DNA from 2 places in the Methylobacterium sp. BE186 genome. Region 2 is predicted to be linked to the other one. Evidence: riboswitches for the same ligand, from Rfam matches in the RefSeq annotation. Region 2 holds a riboswitch; the other holds the start of a gene.
What was found. A riboswitch is a leader RNA that binds a small molecule or an ion and turns the genes downstream of it on or off. The one in region 2 is predicted to bind thiamine pyrophosphate.
Positions count from the first base shown of each region.

Region 1: linked by a shared signal. The riboswitch ahead of thiC (phosphomethylpyrimidine synthase ThiC) and the one ahead of thiO (glycine oxidase ThiO) in region 2 are both predicted to bind thiamine pyrophosphate.

Region 1 is NZ_JAVDVV010000005.1:256,959-264,797, forward strand. Features, by position in the region: gene J2X36_RS08350 (glutamine amidotransferase-related protein) at 1-836, shown strand, start outside; gene J2X36_RS08355 (acyltransferase family protein) at 839-1,927, opposite strand; gene J2X36_RS08360 (restriction endonuclease) at 2,039-2,413, opposite strand; gene J2X36_RS08365 (alpha/beta hydrolase) at 2,486-3,316, opposite strand; TPP riboswitch at 3,410-3,518, shown strand; gene thiC (phosphomethylpyrimidine synthase ThiC) at 3,590-5,482, shown strand; gene J2X36_RS08375 (flagellar protein FlaG) at 5,986-6,351, shown strand; gene J2X36_RS08380 (flagellin) at 6,488-7,810, shown strand.
Region 2 is NZ_JAVDVV010000010.1:69,426-77,264, forward strand. Features, by position in the region: gene rpoD (RNA polymerase sigma factor RpoD) at 1-1,269, shown strand, start outside; gene J2X36_RS12885 (adenylate/guanylate cyclase domain-containing protein) at 1,485-2,753, shown strand; TPP riboswitch at 2,781-2,910, shown strand; gene thiO (glycine oxidase ThiO) at 2,991-4,196, shown strand; gene thiS (sulfur carrier protein ThiS) at 4,193-4,405, shown strand; gene J2X36_RS12900 (thiazole synthase) at 4,409-5,215, shown strand; gene J2X36_RS12905 (thiamine phosphate synthase) at 5,212-5,862, shown strand; gene J2X36_RS12910 (peptidase) at 5,879-6,631, opposite strand; gene J2X36_RS12915 (transglutaminase family protein) at 6,674-7,501, opposite strand; gene J2X36_RS12920 (alpha-E domain-containing protein) at 7,531-7,839, opposite strand, start outside.

The DNA of each region.
Region 1 (7,839 bases), on a different contig from region 2:
ACTGTCTCGTCGCGGACGGAAATGTCCGCGATGCCCGGGAGGAGCATCTCCGCGCGACGGGGCGAACCTCGGCGCAGGCTTACGCCGCGCTCCTGAAGGCGCTCGCAACGGACGTCTCCTGCACCCTGATCAGTCCGGCCGACGTCGATGCGGCGCTGCCGGCGGGTGCCGATCTCGCAGGATTCGACGCCCTGGTCCTGACGGGCTCGGCGCTGCACGTGACGGAGGATCGCCCGGCGGTGCGGCGGCAACTCGACCTGATGCGCGCGGCGCTCGACGCCGGGCTTCCGGTCTTCGGTTCCTGCTGGGGCGTTCAGGTTGCCGCTGCCGTGGCGGGCGGTGACGCGGGACGCAATCCGCGCGGCCCCGAATACGGTTTCGCCCGGGGCCTCGTACCCAGCCGGGGCGGGCGCGGGCACCCGCTGCTCGATGGCCGCCCCGCCTCCTACGAGGCGCCGGCCATGCATCTCGACGCCGTGATCGTGCCGCCGCCCGGGGCCGAGGTGCTGGCCGGGAACGGCCGCCTGGATGTGCAGGCGATCGAGATCCGTGCGGGTACAGGCGTGTTCTGGGGCACGCAGTACCATCCCGAGCACGAGCTCGGCGCGATGCTGCGCCTGCAGGCCGCCGAGGTCGTCGAGGCGGGCTTCTGCCGGACGAGCGCGGAGGTCGAGGCCTACGCGGCCGATCTCGAGGCGCTGCACGCCGCACCGCGCGAGCGGACGGATCTCGCGTGGCGCCACGGTATCGGAGCGGAGGTGCTCGAGGCGTCGAACCGGCGTCGTGAGATCGCGAATTTCCTCGATCGGCTCGTCCGACCCCGCACCCGGCGCTGAGGTCAGGCAGCCCGAAACACGCCGACCGAGCCCTTCGGTTCGGGGGCGATGTGCAGCGGGCCCGGCCTGCGGAACAGGATCGCGAGGGGCGTATTCCGGATCGCGCGCTCGAAGCCGAGCGGCAGCACCACGGCGACCGCGGTGACGAGGAGGCTCGCGAGACCGACGTCGGCGACGATGCCCGTTCTGACCAGGAGGGTCCGGGTCGCCGCCATCGGCAGGAAGAAGGCGAGATAGATCACGATCGAACGGCGACCGCACATCCGGAGGGCAGCCGCGACGATTCCCCCGGCGCGGGTGAGCAGCGCGGCCACTGCCACGATGGCGAGCGCGCCCGCTCCTCCGAGGAGGAGGCTGACGAGCGGCAGGCTCGCGAGGGTGGGGAAGCCCGGCAGCGGCGAGGGCGCGAAGGCGAGCCAGCCCTCGATTCCGGCCCAGAGACCGAGGCCCGCGAGCGCCAGGGTGGGATGCGCGCGCACGGTGTCGGCGAAGGCGAAGATGCGCGAGGCGAACAGATATCCGCCGAGGAAGTAGACGTAGCGCGCGCAGAACTCCTCGAGGAGGTAGGACGAGGTCGCGACCGGCACGATCTGCAGGAGCGCGGCGAGCCCGAGGAGCACGGCCGGGGGCACCCCGCGCAGGAGCTTCGTGACCACCGAGAAGACCGCCAGGAGGTAGATGAACCAGAGCGTCGAGTAGGGCTCGACCAGCGCCCGTGCGAGATGGGCGAGGAACGCCGTTGGGCCGGCCCCGTCGACGATCTGGGCGTATTTGGCGGCCGACTGGATGAGGACCCAGAGCCCGTAGAAATAGGCGAAGTGCACCACTCTGCGATCGGAGAAGAGGCGCCAGTCCCGGTCGATCACGCGGCCGAGGAACAGCCCGGACAGCAGGAAGAAATCGGGGATCCGGAAGGGCTTGGCGAAGGCGACGACGGGATGCATGAATCCCTCCTCACCCATCGCCTCGCCGGTTCCCAGCGTCGAGTGCATCATCACTACGAGGATGATGCAGAGCCCTTTGGCGACGTCGACCCAGGCGAGGCGCATCGCCTCGTCGGGCCGCCCCGGTGCCGAACCCTCCACCGCCATGACGACGCTCCGCCGCTTGCTACGGCCCCGGAGCCTCCGCGCGCAGTCTTAACGGGTGGCCCTACGCGGCCGAGCGTCCCGGCGACATGCGAAACGCGGCGTTAAATCCCCTCAGCGGTCGCGCTTCGCGCCGCGGCGATCGCGCGTCATGCGGGTGGCGGCGTGAAAATCGTCGGGCTTCGTCCGCACCCAGGCGACGAAGCGCTCGATCTCCGGGTCCTCGCGAAGGGCCTCCACGGCGGACAGGCGCCGCGCGATCTCGGCCTCGCTGTAGCGGGCGTGGATGGCTGAGTGGCAGATCTGATGCAGGCGCACCGTCCCCTTGTGGGTACCACCCTTCAGCTTGGGCGTCAGATGGTGGAGGCTCGACCGGGCCCGCGCCGGAATCGGGCGTTCGCAGAGCGGGCAGATCACGGGCTCCGAGCGAGGGTTGTCCTGGGTCGCGGGGTCGTCCTCCCGCCAGCGCCGAGCCCGCCGTCCGACCATGCCCCTCCCCTCGCGATACGCCCTGCCAAACCCGTCATATGAGGCGGCGGACCGGCATCGGGAGGCGGCGCGTCACTCCGCCGTGCTCGGCAGGCACCGCGCCTCGATCCGCCCGCGGAAGAACGCCTCGGCCTTCCCGTCCGACGTGCCGAGGATCGAGACGTGGTCGCCCGGCACCGCCTCGAAATGGGCCGCTTGCCCGACCGCCTCCGCGAGCCTTCGGCCGAAGCTCGCCGGGATCACCGGGTCGGACAGGCCGTGGACGATTAGGACCGGGATCGTCGCGCCGGCGAGCCGCTCGTCGCTTCGGTAGGTGTCGAGCAGGAGGCCGGGCGGCGCCAGCGGGAAGCGCAGGCGCACCATGGCGGCCATCGAGTCGAACGGCGCCTCGAGATAGAGGCCGAGGGCCGCATGCCCGCGCGCGAGGGCGGCCGCGACGCCCGTGCCCAGCGAGTGACCGTGCAGCAGGATCGGGGCGCCCGGCGCGCGCCGGGCGACCTCGCGGTAGGCCGCCTCGCCGTCGGCGAGGAGCCCGTCCTCGCTCGGGCTTCCCGTCGATCCCGGGTAGCCGCGATAGGCGATGGCGAGCACGCCCCAGCCGCTCGCCGCCCACGGACCGGCCGTGAAGCGCGCGGCGTGCGGCTCCGGCCGCGAGCCGTTGCCGTGGAAGGTGAGGACGACGCCGCAGCCCGGCTCGGGCGGGCGCCAGAGGGCGCGCAGGGTCTCGCCGTCCCCGGTTCGCAGGCCGAAGCTCTGCACGCCTTCCGGCGGATCCGCCGCGATCGGAGCGCCCGGGAGCGACGCGCCGGGATAGATGAGCGACCGCTGGAAGGCGGCGAGAAGGCCGACGGCGCCGACATAGAGGGCGGTCGCCGAGAGGAAAAGGAGGCTGACGATGCGCATGCGGTCCGCTACCGGGAGGTGACGCTACGCTCGCCCTCGCCGCAAGGAGACCGATGCGCGCATTGACAAAGCGGGGCGCGGCGTCGAGATTTGAACCGTTCCGAGGGGAGCCCCGAGACAGGGGGCTGAGATTGGGCGCTCCGTCCTGACCCTTGAACCTGATCCGGCTCATACCGGCGGAGGGACGGGAACTCGCGGCCAGACGACTCGGCGGCCGCGCCCATTCTGACCTGTGACGAGTTCGGATCGCTCCAACGCCAGGAGAGATCCACGATGAACGCACCCGTCCGACCCCAAGACCTCCCGAAGGGCAGCCCCGAGACCGTGACGACCGGTCCGATCACCGGCTCGCGCAAGGTGTACGCCACCGTCGCCGGCCGCGACGACATCCGCGTGCCCTACCGCGAGATCGTGCTGAGCGAGCCCACCGAGGCGCCGGTGCGCGTCTACGACGCGTCGGGTCCCTACACGGAAACGGATGCGCGCATCGACCTCAATGCCGGCCTGCCGGGCGTGCGCGAGCCCTGGATCGCCCAGCGCGGCTACGCGTCCGTCGAGCCGCGCGCCGTCAAGCCGGAGGACAACGGCTTCGTCGGCGAGGACAAGCTCGTGGCCCCCTGCCCCGCCGAGCGCGTCGTGCGCCGGGCCGGGCCGGGCCAGAGGGTGACGCAGTACGAGTTCGCGAAGGCCGGCCTCATCACCGAGGAGATGATCTACGTCGCCCATCGCGAGAACCTCTGCCGCGCGGCGATGCTGGAGCAGGCCGAGGCCAAGCTCGCCGACGGCGAGAGCTTCGGCGCGGCGCTGCCGCCCTTCATCACCCCGGAATTCGTGCGGGACGAGGTGGCGCTCGGGCGGGCCATCATCCCGGCCAACATCAACCACACCGAGCTCGAGCCGATGGCGATCGGCCGGAACTTCCTCGTCAAGATCAACGCCAATATCGGCAACTCGGCCGTCACCTCGTCGGCGGCGGAGGAAGTCGAGAAGCTCGTCTGGGCGACGCGCTGGGGCGCCGACACGGTGATGGACCTGTCGACGGGCCGAAACATCCACAACATCCGCTCGTGGATCGTCCGCAATTCTCCCGTTCCGATCGGCACGGTGCCGATCTACCAGGCGCTGGAGAAGGTCGGCGGCGATCCTCTGAAGCTCGACTGGGAGGTGTTCAAGGACACCCTCATCGAGCAGGCCGAGCAGGGCATCGATTACTTCACGATCCATGCGGGCGTGCGTCTCGCGCACGTGCCGCTGACGGCCCGGCGCGTCACCGGCATCGTCTCTCGCGGCGGCTCGATCATGGCGCGGTGGTGCCTGGCCGGGCACCGGGAATCGTTCCTCTACGAGCGGTTCGACGAGATCTGCGACATCATGCGGGCCTACGACGTCTCGTTCTCGCTCGGCGACGGGCTGCGGCCGGGCTCGATCGCGGACGCCAACGATGCGGCGCAGTTCGCGGAACTCGAGACGCTGGGCGAACTGACGAAGATCGCCTGGGACAAGGGTTGCCAAGTCATGATCGAGGGCCCCGGCCACGTGCCGATGCACAAGATCAAGGTCAACATGGACAAACAGCTGCGCGAGTGCGGTGAGGCGCCGTTCTATACGCTCGGACCGCTGACGACCGATGTCGCGCCGGGCTACGATCACATCACGTCGGGCATCGGCGCCGCGATGATCGGCTGGTTCGGCACGGCGATGCTTTGCTACGTCACGCCGAAGGAGCATCTGGGACTGCCGAACCGCGACGACGTCAAGGTCGGCGTCATCACCTACAAGATCGCGGCCCATGCGGCCGATCTGGCGAAGGGGCACCCTGCGGCGCAGCTGCGCGACGACGCCCTGTCGCGCGCCCGGTTCGACTTCCGTTGGGAGGACCAGTTCAACCTCTCCCTCGATCCCGATACGGCGCGCAGCTACCACGACGAGACCCTGCCGAAGGATGCCCACAAGGTCGCGCATTTCTGCTCGATGTGCGGGCCGAAATTCTGCTCCATGAAGATCACCCAGGATCTTCGCGCCGAGGTTCTGGCGATGGAGGAAGCGGGCGAGGTCATCCACACCGCGCCCGTGATGTCGAGCGCCGAGCGGGAGGCCGGAATGCGGGCGAAGTCGGCGGAATTCCTGGCGGAGGGCGGCAAGCTCTACGTCGACGCCGCCGAATAGCCTTCCGCGATCGGACGAATACCGCGATCATCGGCCGGTCGGGCGCTCACGGGCTCCCGGCCGGCCGTTCTCGTTCCGGGCCGGAACCTCCACCGGAACGTGAGCAGCCGCGCCTTTGAAATCAGAAGATGTGTCGTCCGGCCCGCACGTCGAAGCGCGCCGCCGGGGCCTGTCAGGCCCCGTCCGGAAAGGTCAGCCCGTGATCGCATGCGATCTTCCGCCGATCACGGGCGCGTAGATCGCGATCATTGCTTCGCGGGGCACGACGCGGCGCGCGATAGACGCTTTTCCGATCAAGAAATTCTAGGGGGCCCGAACGTTCTGTTGCCAAAAGATGAAATTCATTTCTTTCGGCCCCGTGATTTTTTCGTCATTTCGTCGTTCGTGCTCACGATCTTTTAACGCTTTTTCGAGGTCCGCACGGGGCGCGGCCCGAATTTTACAGCGTGCTAACGGTGTTCGCGACTTGATGGGGCTCGTTTGCTTCCAACAGGAGCAGGGCCATGGACATCAGAGCCGTCGCAACATCCCCGCCGGTCGCCCCGGCAGCCTCGGTCCCGTCGACCCCGCAGCGTCAGGACGCGCGCCCGCAGGCGCAGGCGGCGCTCGCGCCCGCGGTCTCCCTCTCGATCGGCGAGGCGGCCGAGACGCGCAATGCGGCCGAGACGGCGCAGCAGAACGCGCGGAGCGGCGCCTACACCCGCGACGCCGAGAGCCAGACGCTGGTCTACCAAGTGGTCGACCCCGCGAGCGGCGACGTCGTCATCCAGATCCCCGACGAGGTCGTCCTGCGCGCCCGGGTCTATGCCCGGGAGGCGAGCGAGGCGGCGGCGCAGAAGCCCGGCGCCGCGGTGGAGCGGCGGGCCTGATCCGGCTCATGCCGACCAGAAAAGTCGGCGATCGTACAAATTTAACTGTCTCACTTAACGCGGCCGCAAGAGGCCCCGGTCCACAACGACGATGTTCTCCATGACGGAGGACAGAACTGCACAGGAAGCATCCATCATGTCCGCTGGTATCTCTCTCAACTCGTCCGTCCGTTCGAGCCTTCTGTCCCTTCAGGACACGGCTTCGCTTCAGGCGACGACGCAGAACCATCTCTCGACCGGCAAGAAGGTCGCGAGCGCCCTCGACAACCCGATCAACTTCTTCACCGCCGCCTCGCTGAACGACCGCTCGAGCGCGCTCTCGGGCCTGCTCGACGGCATCTCGAACGGCGTCCAGACGATCCAGGCCGCCTCCAAGGGCATCGACGGCATCACCAAGCTCGTGCAGTCGCTCCAGTCGACGATCACGCAGGCCCAGAACGACGCCGCCGCCAACCGCCCGACCAAGACCGGCACCGCCCTCTCGATCGCCGCGGAAGCGGTCGCCACCAACAAGGGCCTGAAGGACGTCACGCTCAACAAGAAGCTCGGCGGCGCCGATACCACGGCCGATCAGGCGACCTCGACCTCGTCGGGCGACATCGGCATCGACACCTCGACCAACAACACGCTGGCGCTGACGATCAACGCCGGCTCGACCACCTTCACGACGACCTTCTCCGCTACGCAGACGGTGCAGGATCTCGTGAACGCGGTGAACTCGTCCGGTATCGCGACCGCCAGCGTCGACGACAGCGGCAAGCTGACGGTGACCGGCACGGGCTCGAACACCCTGAAGGTCGGCCTCGGCTCGGGCACGGACGCGGCGACCGCCACGACCGACTCGAAGCTGGGCACGCTCAACGGCAAGCTCGGGCTTGCGACGACGGACTACACGACCGGCGTCACCGCCTCCGGTAACTCCACGGTCCGTTCGAACCTCGTCAAGCAGTTCAATGACCTGACGACGCAGCTCGACCAACTCGCCCGGGATTCGGGCTACAACGGCAAGAACCTGCTCGGCGGCGACACGCTGTCGGTGGTGTTCAACGAGAAGACCGGCAGCGCCCAGTCTTCGCTCAGCGTGCAGGGCACTACCCTGAGCTCCGCCTCGCTCGGCATCGGCCAGGCCGCCAACGGCACGGGCGGTCCGGCCGGGTCGTTCAACATCCAGGACGACACGTCGCTCACGACGGCCAAGGACACGCTGACGAACGCGCTGACCTCGCTGCGCTCGCTGGCCTCGACCTTCGGCTCCAGCCTCTCGACCGTGCAGACCCGTCAGGACTTCACCAAGCAGCTCTCCAACGTGCTGACCACCGGTGCGGACAACCTGACGAACGCCGACCTGAACTTCGAGGCGGCGAACTACACGGCCCTGCAAACCCGGCAGTCGATCGCCCAGCAGACGCTGGGTCTCGCCAACCAGGCCAACCAGGGCGTCCTCCAGCTCCTGCGCTGAGCTTTCGGACAGTCGAACATCGAGAGGCC
Region 2 (7,839 bases):
AACGTCTCGCTCGCCGCGATGGAGGCCGAGATCAAGCCGCGCGTCCTCGAGACGTTCGACGCGATCGCCGACAATTACCGCAAGCTTCGCAAGCTCCAGAACGAGCAGGCCGCCCGGAAGGCGTCCGGCGAGGGCTCGACGGCCTCCCAGGGATCGAAGCTCTCCGAGCTGAAGGACGTCGTCGTCGCGGACGTGAAGTCGCTCTCGCTCAACAACAACCGCATCGAGGCGCTCGTCGAGCAGCTCTACGACATCAACAAGCGCCTCATCTCCCACGAGGGGCGGCTGATGCGCTACGCCGAGAGCCACGGCGTCGCCCGCGACGAGTTCCTGCGCCACTACCAGGGTTGGGAGCTCGACCCGAACTGGATGGAGCGGGTCGGCACGCTCGGCGGCAAGGGCTGGAAGAACCTCGTCGAGAAGGGCGGGCGGCAGGTCGGGGACCTGCGCGAGCAGATCCTGACGCTGGCCTCGGAGACAGGGCTGGAGATCGGCGAGTACCGCAAGATCGTCAACATGGTCCAGAAGGGCGAGCGCGAAGCCCGTCAGGCCAAGAAGGAGATGATCGAGGCCAACCTCCGCCTCGTGATCTCGATCGCCAAGAAGTACACCAACCGCGGCCTGCAGTTCCTGGACCTGATCCAGGAGGGCAACATCGGCCTGATGAAGGCGGTCGACAAGTTCGAGTACCGCCGCGGCTACAAGTTCTCGACCTACGCCACGTGGTGGATCCGGCAGGCGATCACCCGTTCGATCGCCGATCAGGCCCGCACCATCCGCATCCCGGTGCACATGATCGAGACGATCAACAAGATCGTCCGCACCTCGCGCCAGATGCTGCACGAGATCGGCCGCGAGCCGACCCCGGAGGAGCTGGCCGAGAAGCTGGCGATGCCGCTGGAGAAGGTCCGCAAGGTCCTCAAGATCGCCAAGGAGCCGATCTCCCTCGAAACTCCGATCGGCGACGAGGAGGACAGCCACCTCGGCGACTTCATCGAGGACAAGAACGTCGTCCTGCCGATCGACGCGGCGATCCAGTCGAACCTGCGCGAGACCACGACGCGCGTCCTCGCCTCCCTAACGCCGCGCGAAGAGCGGGTGCTGCGCATGCGCTTCGGCATCGGCATGAACACCGATCACACCCTCGAGGAGGTCGGCCAGCAATTCTCGGTGACCCGCGAGCGCATCCGCCAGATCGAGGCGAAGGCCCTGCGCAAGCTCAAGCACCCGAGCCGGAGCCGGAAGCTCAGGAGCTTCCTCGACAACTGAGCGGAGACCGCGACGCGGCGCTCCTCTCCAGCAGATCTCGGGGCCACCCGAGATCTGCCGCCTTCCGGGCATCGGCGGGTCCGATCTCGGAAGCCGGAATTCTGCTTTCCCGATTCTATTTCTGGTTTCAGCCGCGCGTCGGTAATGTCCGTGCGCCGCGAGCGAATCCCTGCGCGGCCATTGTCGCCCGCGCGTCCCACCACCACCTTGGCCGTATGCTCGATTCTGGCTCCCGAAAGTCGCCGTCCTCGCCGACCGCCGAAGCCGATGGCTCGGAGGCCGAGGGCGTGCCGTTCGGCCATCTCCAGGATTGCGTCGGCCTGCGCGACTGGCTGCTCAGCGAGGGGACACGGACGCTCGCCGCCGACGATCTCCTCGCCGGCCTCGCCGAGCGCCTGAACGCGCTCGACGTGCCCGTCGACCGGGCGAGCACCGCCATCGACACGCTGCACTCGGAATATGCCGGCGTCGGCCGCACCTGGAGCCGCGAGGAGGGCGCGACCGTGCGCCTGTTCCCGCACGGGGAGGCCTCGGACAAGGCGTACCGGGCGAGCCCCTTCTACACCGTCCATGAGACCGGCGACTGGCTCATCCTCGACCTCGCGGAGACCGCGGACGACGCCTACTCGATCATCCCCGAGCTGAAGGCGGCGGGCTACCGCCACTATCTCGTGGCGCCGCTCATCTTCACGAACGGGGCCCGCAACGGCATCACCTTCGCGACCCGCTCCGTGGAGGGGTTCCGCGACGACCACATCGCGATCCTGCGCTTCGTGATGCCGACGCTCGCCGCCGTGATGGAGATGCGCCTCGTCAACAAGCAGCTCGACCACGTGCTGCGGATCTACGTGGGCGACGAGCCGCACCGGGCGATCCTCTCGGGCGCCATCCGCCGCGGTCACGTCCAGCGCATCCGCTCCGCGATCCTGTTCGCCGACATGCGCGACTACACGCAGATCTCCGCCGAGATGACGCCCGAGGAGGCGGTCGACCTCCTCAACATCTTCTTCGACTGCCTCGTGCCCGCGATCGAGCGGGAGGGCGGCGAGATCCTGAAATATCTGGGCGACGGGCTGCTCGCGATCTTCCGCGAGCCGGGCGACGACCTCGGCGGCGCCGCCCAGGGCGCGCTGACCGCGGCGCAGGCCGCGCTCGCGGCCCTCGACGAGGCGAACGGGCTCGGCCGCTTCGCGAATCCGGTGGCCGCGGGGATCGCGCTCCATCACGGCGAGGCCGCCTACGGCAATGTCGGCTCCGGCGCGCGCCTCGACTTCACGGTGATCGGCCGCGACGTGAACCTCGCGAGCCGGCTCGCCCGGCTCAACCGGACGCTCGGCGAGCCGCTCCTCATGTCGAAGCCCTTCGTCGACTTCCTGTGGGGCGATCCGGAGCCCCTCGGCATCCACAGCCTGGACGGCTTCCCCGAGCCGATGGCGGTCTTCCGCCCCGCCGCCAAGCCCGCCGCCTGCCTGAAGCGGGCTTGACCCGGGGCGGCCGAGCGTCCAAATCTCAGGTGTTCCAGGGAGATCCCCGGCAAGGGGCTGAGAAACCGATGGGCCGTCCTCGCGAGGACGGCGGCGCGGAAATCCTTCGAACCTGATCCGGCTCATACCGGCGTAGGGATTGGACCGCGGGTTTCCGACAAGGGCCCGGTTGCTTCCGAGAGAAGCTGAAGGACACCAATCTCTGCGGGCCATCGCGGAGGGGAATCCTTGGCATCCGTGCCGATCTCACCCATCGGACTGCGCCGAGCCGGGCAGGGGCCTGCGGCGTCCGCCGGCCTGCCCGCGCGCGCCGACATCCTCGTCGTCGGCGGCGGCCTCATCGGCCTCTCGATCGCTTGGCGCCTCGCCGAGGCCGGCCGCTCGGTCACCGTGCTGGAGCGCGAAACCCTCGGCGCCGGGGCGAGCCTCGCCGCGACCGGCATGCTGGCGCCCGCCGCCGAGCACGAGCCCGGCTCGGACGCGCTGCTGCCGCTCGCCCTCGAGAGCCTGCGCCGCTGGCCGCACTTCCGCGACGCGCTGCAGGCGGCCTCCGGCCTGGAGATCGACTACCGGCAGGACGGCACGCTCGTCGTCGCCATCGGCCGGGACGAGGTGGAGCGCCTGCGCTTCCGCTACGACCTGCAGCGCCGCTCGGGCGTCGCCGCCGAGTGGCTGAGCGGTGCGGAGGTGCGTCGCCGCGAGCCGATGCTGCGCCCGACCGTGACGGCGGGCATCGCCTGCCCCCTCGACCATCAGGTCGACCCGAGGCTCGTGATGGCGGCCCTCGCCGCGGCCTGTGCGCGCGCGGGCGTCACGATAGGCGAGGGGATGCCCGTGACCGCCCTCGACTGGGCGGGCGGCCGCGTCGTCGGCGCCCGCACGGAGGCGGGGTGGATCACGGCCGAGACCGTGATCCTGGCGACCGGAGCCTGGAGCGGCGAGGGCGGCCTGCTGCCGGAGGCACTGGCGCTGCCGGTGCGCCCCCTCAAGGGGCAGTCGCTCGCGCTGCGCACCACGCGGCGCACGGGTACGCTCTCCGGGATGGTCTGGACCGAGCAGGTGCACCTTGCGCCCAAGAGCGACGGACATCTCATCGTCGGCGCGACGGTGGAGGATTGCGGCTTCCGCGCCGGCGTCACGGCGGGCGGCCTCTACGCGCTGCTCGAGGGCGCGCGCCGGGTGCTGCCGGGGGTCGAGGAGATGGAGGTCGAGGCGGTCTGGAGCGGCTACCGGCCGACCTCGGACGACGACGCCCCGATCATCGACGTGCTGGCGCCGGGCCTCGTCGCGGCGACGGGCCATCATCGCAACGGCTATCTCCTGAACCCGGCCACCGCCGACGCCGTGACGGCGCTCGTGCTCGACGGCGCGTTGCCCGATTACGCGCGGGCCTTCGGCCTCGGCCGGTTCCGGGACAGCCAGGGCATCAGGGCGACAGCATGAAGCTCACCGTCAACGGACAGCCCCGCGAGAGCGAGGCCGCCGACATCGAGGCCCTGTTCCGCTTCGAGGCCGAGGAGACCGGCATCGAGAGCCCGCAGGGCATCGCCATCGCGCTGAACGGCCGCGTCGTGCGCCGCAAGGACTGGGCGGAGACGCCCATCCGGGAGGGCGACCGCGTCGAGATCGTGCGCGCCATGCAGGGAGGCTGACACATGACACCATCCGACACCGTGACGCCGCTGCGCCCGTCCGAGGAGGACAGGCTCGTCATCGCGGGCGTGAGCCTCGGCTCGCGCCTCCTCATCGGCACGGCGGGGTATCCGACCCAGGCGATCATGCGCGAGGCGGTGGCCGCCTCGGGCGCCGAGATCGTCACGGCCTCGATCCGCCGCGTCTCCCTCCAGGGCCACGGGTCCGATACCGTTCGCATCCTCAAGGATTACCGCTTCCTGCCGAACACAGCGGGTTGCGAGACGGCGCGCGACGCGATCATGACGGCGGAGCTCGCCCGCGAGGCCCTCGACACGAACTGGATCAAGGTCGAGGTCATCGGCGACCGCGAGACCCTCTACCCGGACGTCGCGGAGCTGATCGAAGCCTGCCGCCACCTCGTCGACGACGGCTACGTCGTGCTGCCCTATTGCAACGACGATCCGGTCGTCTGCCAGCGCCTGCAGGATATCGGCTGCGCCGCCGTGATGCCCATGGGCTCGCTGATCGGCTCCGGCATGGGCGTGGCGAACCCAGCCAATATCGAACTCATCTGCCGCCGCGCCAGCGTGCCCGTCATCGTCGATGCCGGCATCGGCACGGCGTCCGACGCGGTGGTCGCGATGGAGCTCGGAGCCTCGGCCTGCCTCATCAACACGGCAGTGGCCAAGGCCGACGATCCGGTCCGGATGGCCCGCGCCATGCGCCACGCCGTCGAGGCCGGCCGCTTCGCCCATCTCGCCGGCCGCATCCCGCGGCGGGGCCGCGCCGACCCGTCGAGCCCGCAGCTCGGCCTCGTCGGCTCGTGAGAAAGCTGCCGTCGCCGCTCCTCGTCGTCACGGATCGGCACGGCCACACGCGCAGCCTCGTCGAGACCGTGGGCCGGATCCTCACGGGCGGCGGAAGCTCGTTCTGGCTGCGGGACGGAGATCTCGAACCGGCCGAGCGGCGGCGCCTCGCCTCGGATCTCCTCGCTCTCATCCGGCACGCCGGCGGCACCCTCGTGATCGGCCGCGACGCGCGGCTCGCGGCCGCGATCGGGGCGGATGGCGTTCACCTGCCCGGCGGCTCGACACCGGAGGACGTCGCGGCGGCCCGGCGCCTCCTGCCTGACGAGGCCCTGGTCGGAATCTCGGCCCACGCTCCGGCGGAGATCGCAGGGCTCGCCGCGGCCGGGATCGACTACGCGACGCTGAGCCCGGTCTTCGAGACCGCGAGCAAGCCGGGCTACGGCCCCGCCCTCGGCCCCGCCGGAATCGCGGCCGCAGCGGGACACGGCGTCCCGGTGCTCGCGCTCGGCGGCGTCACGCCGCGCGAGGCGGCCCTCTGTCGGGCCGCGGGCGCAGCCGGCCTCGCGGTGATGGGCGGCCTGATGCGCTCCGACGATCCGGCAGCCGAGGCGCGAACCCTGATCGCATCCTGGGAAGCGCGGGCCGAGACGGTGTCGGCCCGCTGATCACCGGACCCCGGCGCTACCGCGCCGCCGGCCCGTAGGGCGGCCTCGGGATCGCGCGGTGGGCTGCCCGCAATGCTGCGGACCAGCGCTCGCGCAGGTCGTGGAAGTAGGGCTCGCCCGCCTCGATCCGGTGGCTCACCTCGAGGTCGAGGGCGTTGCGCCGCGCGACCGCCACGTCGATCGGCAGGCCGACGCCGAGATTCGAGCGCATGGTCGAGTCCATCGAGACGAGGCTCACCTTCAGCGCGTCGTAGAGGTCCGTCGCGTACGTGACGGCGCGGTCGAGGATCGGCTTGCCGTATTTGTGCTCGCCGATCTGCAGGAACGGCGCGTCGCCGCTGCACTCTATGAAATTGCCCGCCGAGTAGATCAGGAACAGCCGCATCGGCTCGGCGCCGATCTGGCCGCCGAACAGGAAGGAGACCTCGAAGCGGAGGTTGGCGGCGGCGAAGCCCTCCCGCTCGATTGCGCGCACATGCCGGATCGCGCGGCCGACGAGCTGGGCGGCCTGGAACATGGTCGGCGCCTCGATGAAGCGCATCGGCCCCTCGCCCTCCTCATCCGCCGGCACGCCCTCGGCGAGCAGGCTGAGCACCGATTGCGTCACCGACAGGTTGCCGGCCGAGGCGAGCATCATCACGCGCTCGCCCGGCACGTTGAAGTGATGCAGCTTGCGATAGGTGGAGATGTCGTCGAGCCCCGCATTGGTGCGGGTATCGGCGATCATCACGAGCCCGTGCTCCACGAGGACCCCGACGCAGTAGGTCATGGCTTGGTACTTCCCTGAACGTCGTCCGCGACGCCGCCCGGATCAGGATTGGGTTGCCGCCTGTGCTTGCTCCACTCGGAGGCGCACGTCCAGCGTCTCGGTGCCGCCGCCGGTCCGGCTGCCCCGGATCGGGGCCGCACCGAGATAGTCGAGCCCGGTGGCGACCCGGATATAGCCCTCCGTCGTGCCGATGGCGTTGGAGGGGTCGAAGCCGACCCAGCCGAGATCCGGGACGAGGGCCTCCGCCCAGGCATGGCCCGCCTTCTGGTCCACCTCGCCGTCGTCGCGCCGGAAGTAGCCGGAGACGTAGCGCGTCGGGATCTCCAGGTGCCGCGCCGCCGCGATGAAGACGTGGGCGAGATCCTGGCAGACGCCCTTGCCGGCCGCGAAGGATCGCGCCGCATCGGTGCTCGCGCTCGCCGGGCCGGCCTCGAACGCCATCGCATCGCAGACCGCGCCGAGAACGCGGTGCAGGCAGGGCAGCACGGCCGGGTCGCCCGCGCCCGCGGCGCGCCGGGCGAGATCCTGGATCTCGTCGCTCGGCGCGGTGAGGTCCGTCTCGCGCAGGTAGAACGGGTCGGGAAGGCGCTCGACGGCGCCGCGCACGATGCCGTGCGTCTCGTTGGTATCGACCTCCCCGGTCACGCGGATCACCAGGGCGTCGGCCGGCTCGTCCGGCGAGAACCAGTGGACGATGTTGCCGAACCCGTCCTCCCGCTCGGTCAGGTGGCCGTCGATCGAGGGCTCGATCCGCCAGCGGCGGACGTATTGCCCATCATGGTCGCGGGGCGTCAGCCGCAAGACCTGGATCAGGCCGCGGGCCGGTTGCTCGTAGCTGTAGATGGTCTCGTGGACGACGCGGATGCGCATGCGGAACGTTCTACCCGTGTTGCCCGGTGTCAGACCAGATACTGCTCGGTGATGGCTGCGCCGACGCGGTTGTTCTCGCCGATGAAGACGGTGACGAACTCGTGCAGGCCCGAGGTGAAGATGCGGTCGATGTCCTCGCTCTCCAGGCGCGCCAGCAGGTTGCCGGCGAGCCGCTGGCTGGCGCCGCGCCGCCCATAGGCATCGGCCATGAGATCGAGATGCTCCACGATCATGCCGTAGCAATTGGCGAAGGAGCGCGGCATCTGCCGGTTGAGGATGAGGAGATCGGCCACGAGCAGCGGCTTGATGCTCTCCCGGTAGACCCAGTGATAGGCGTT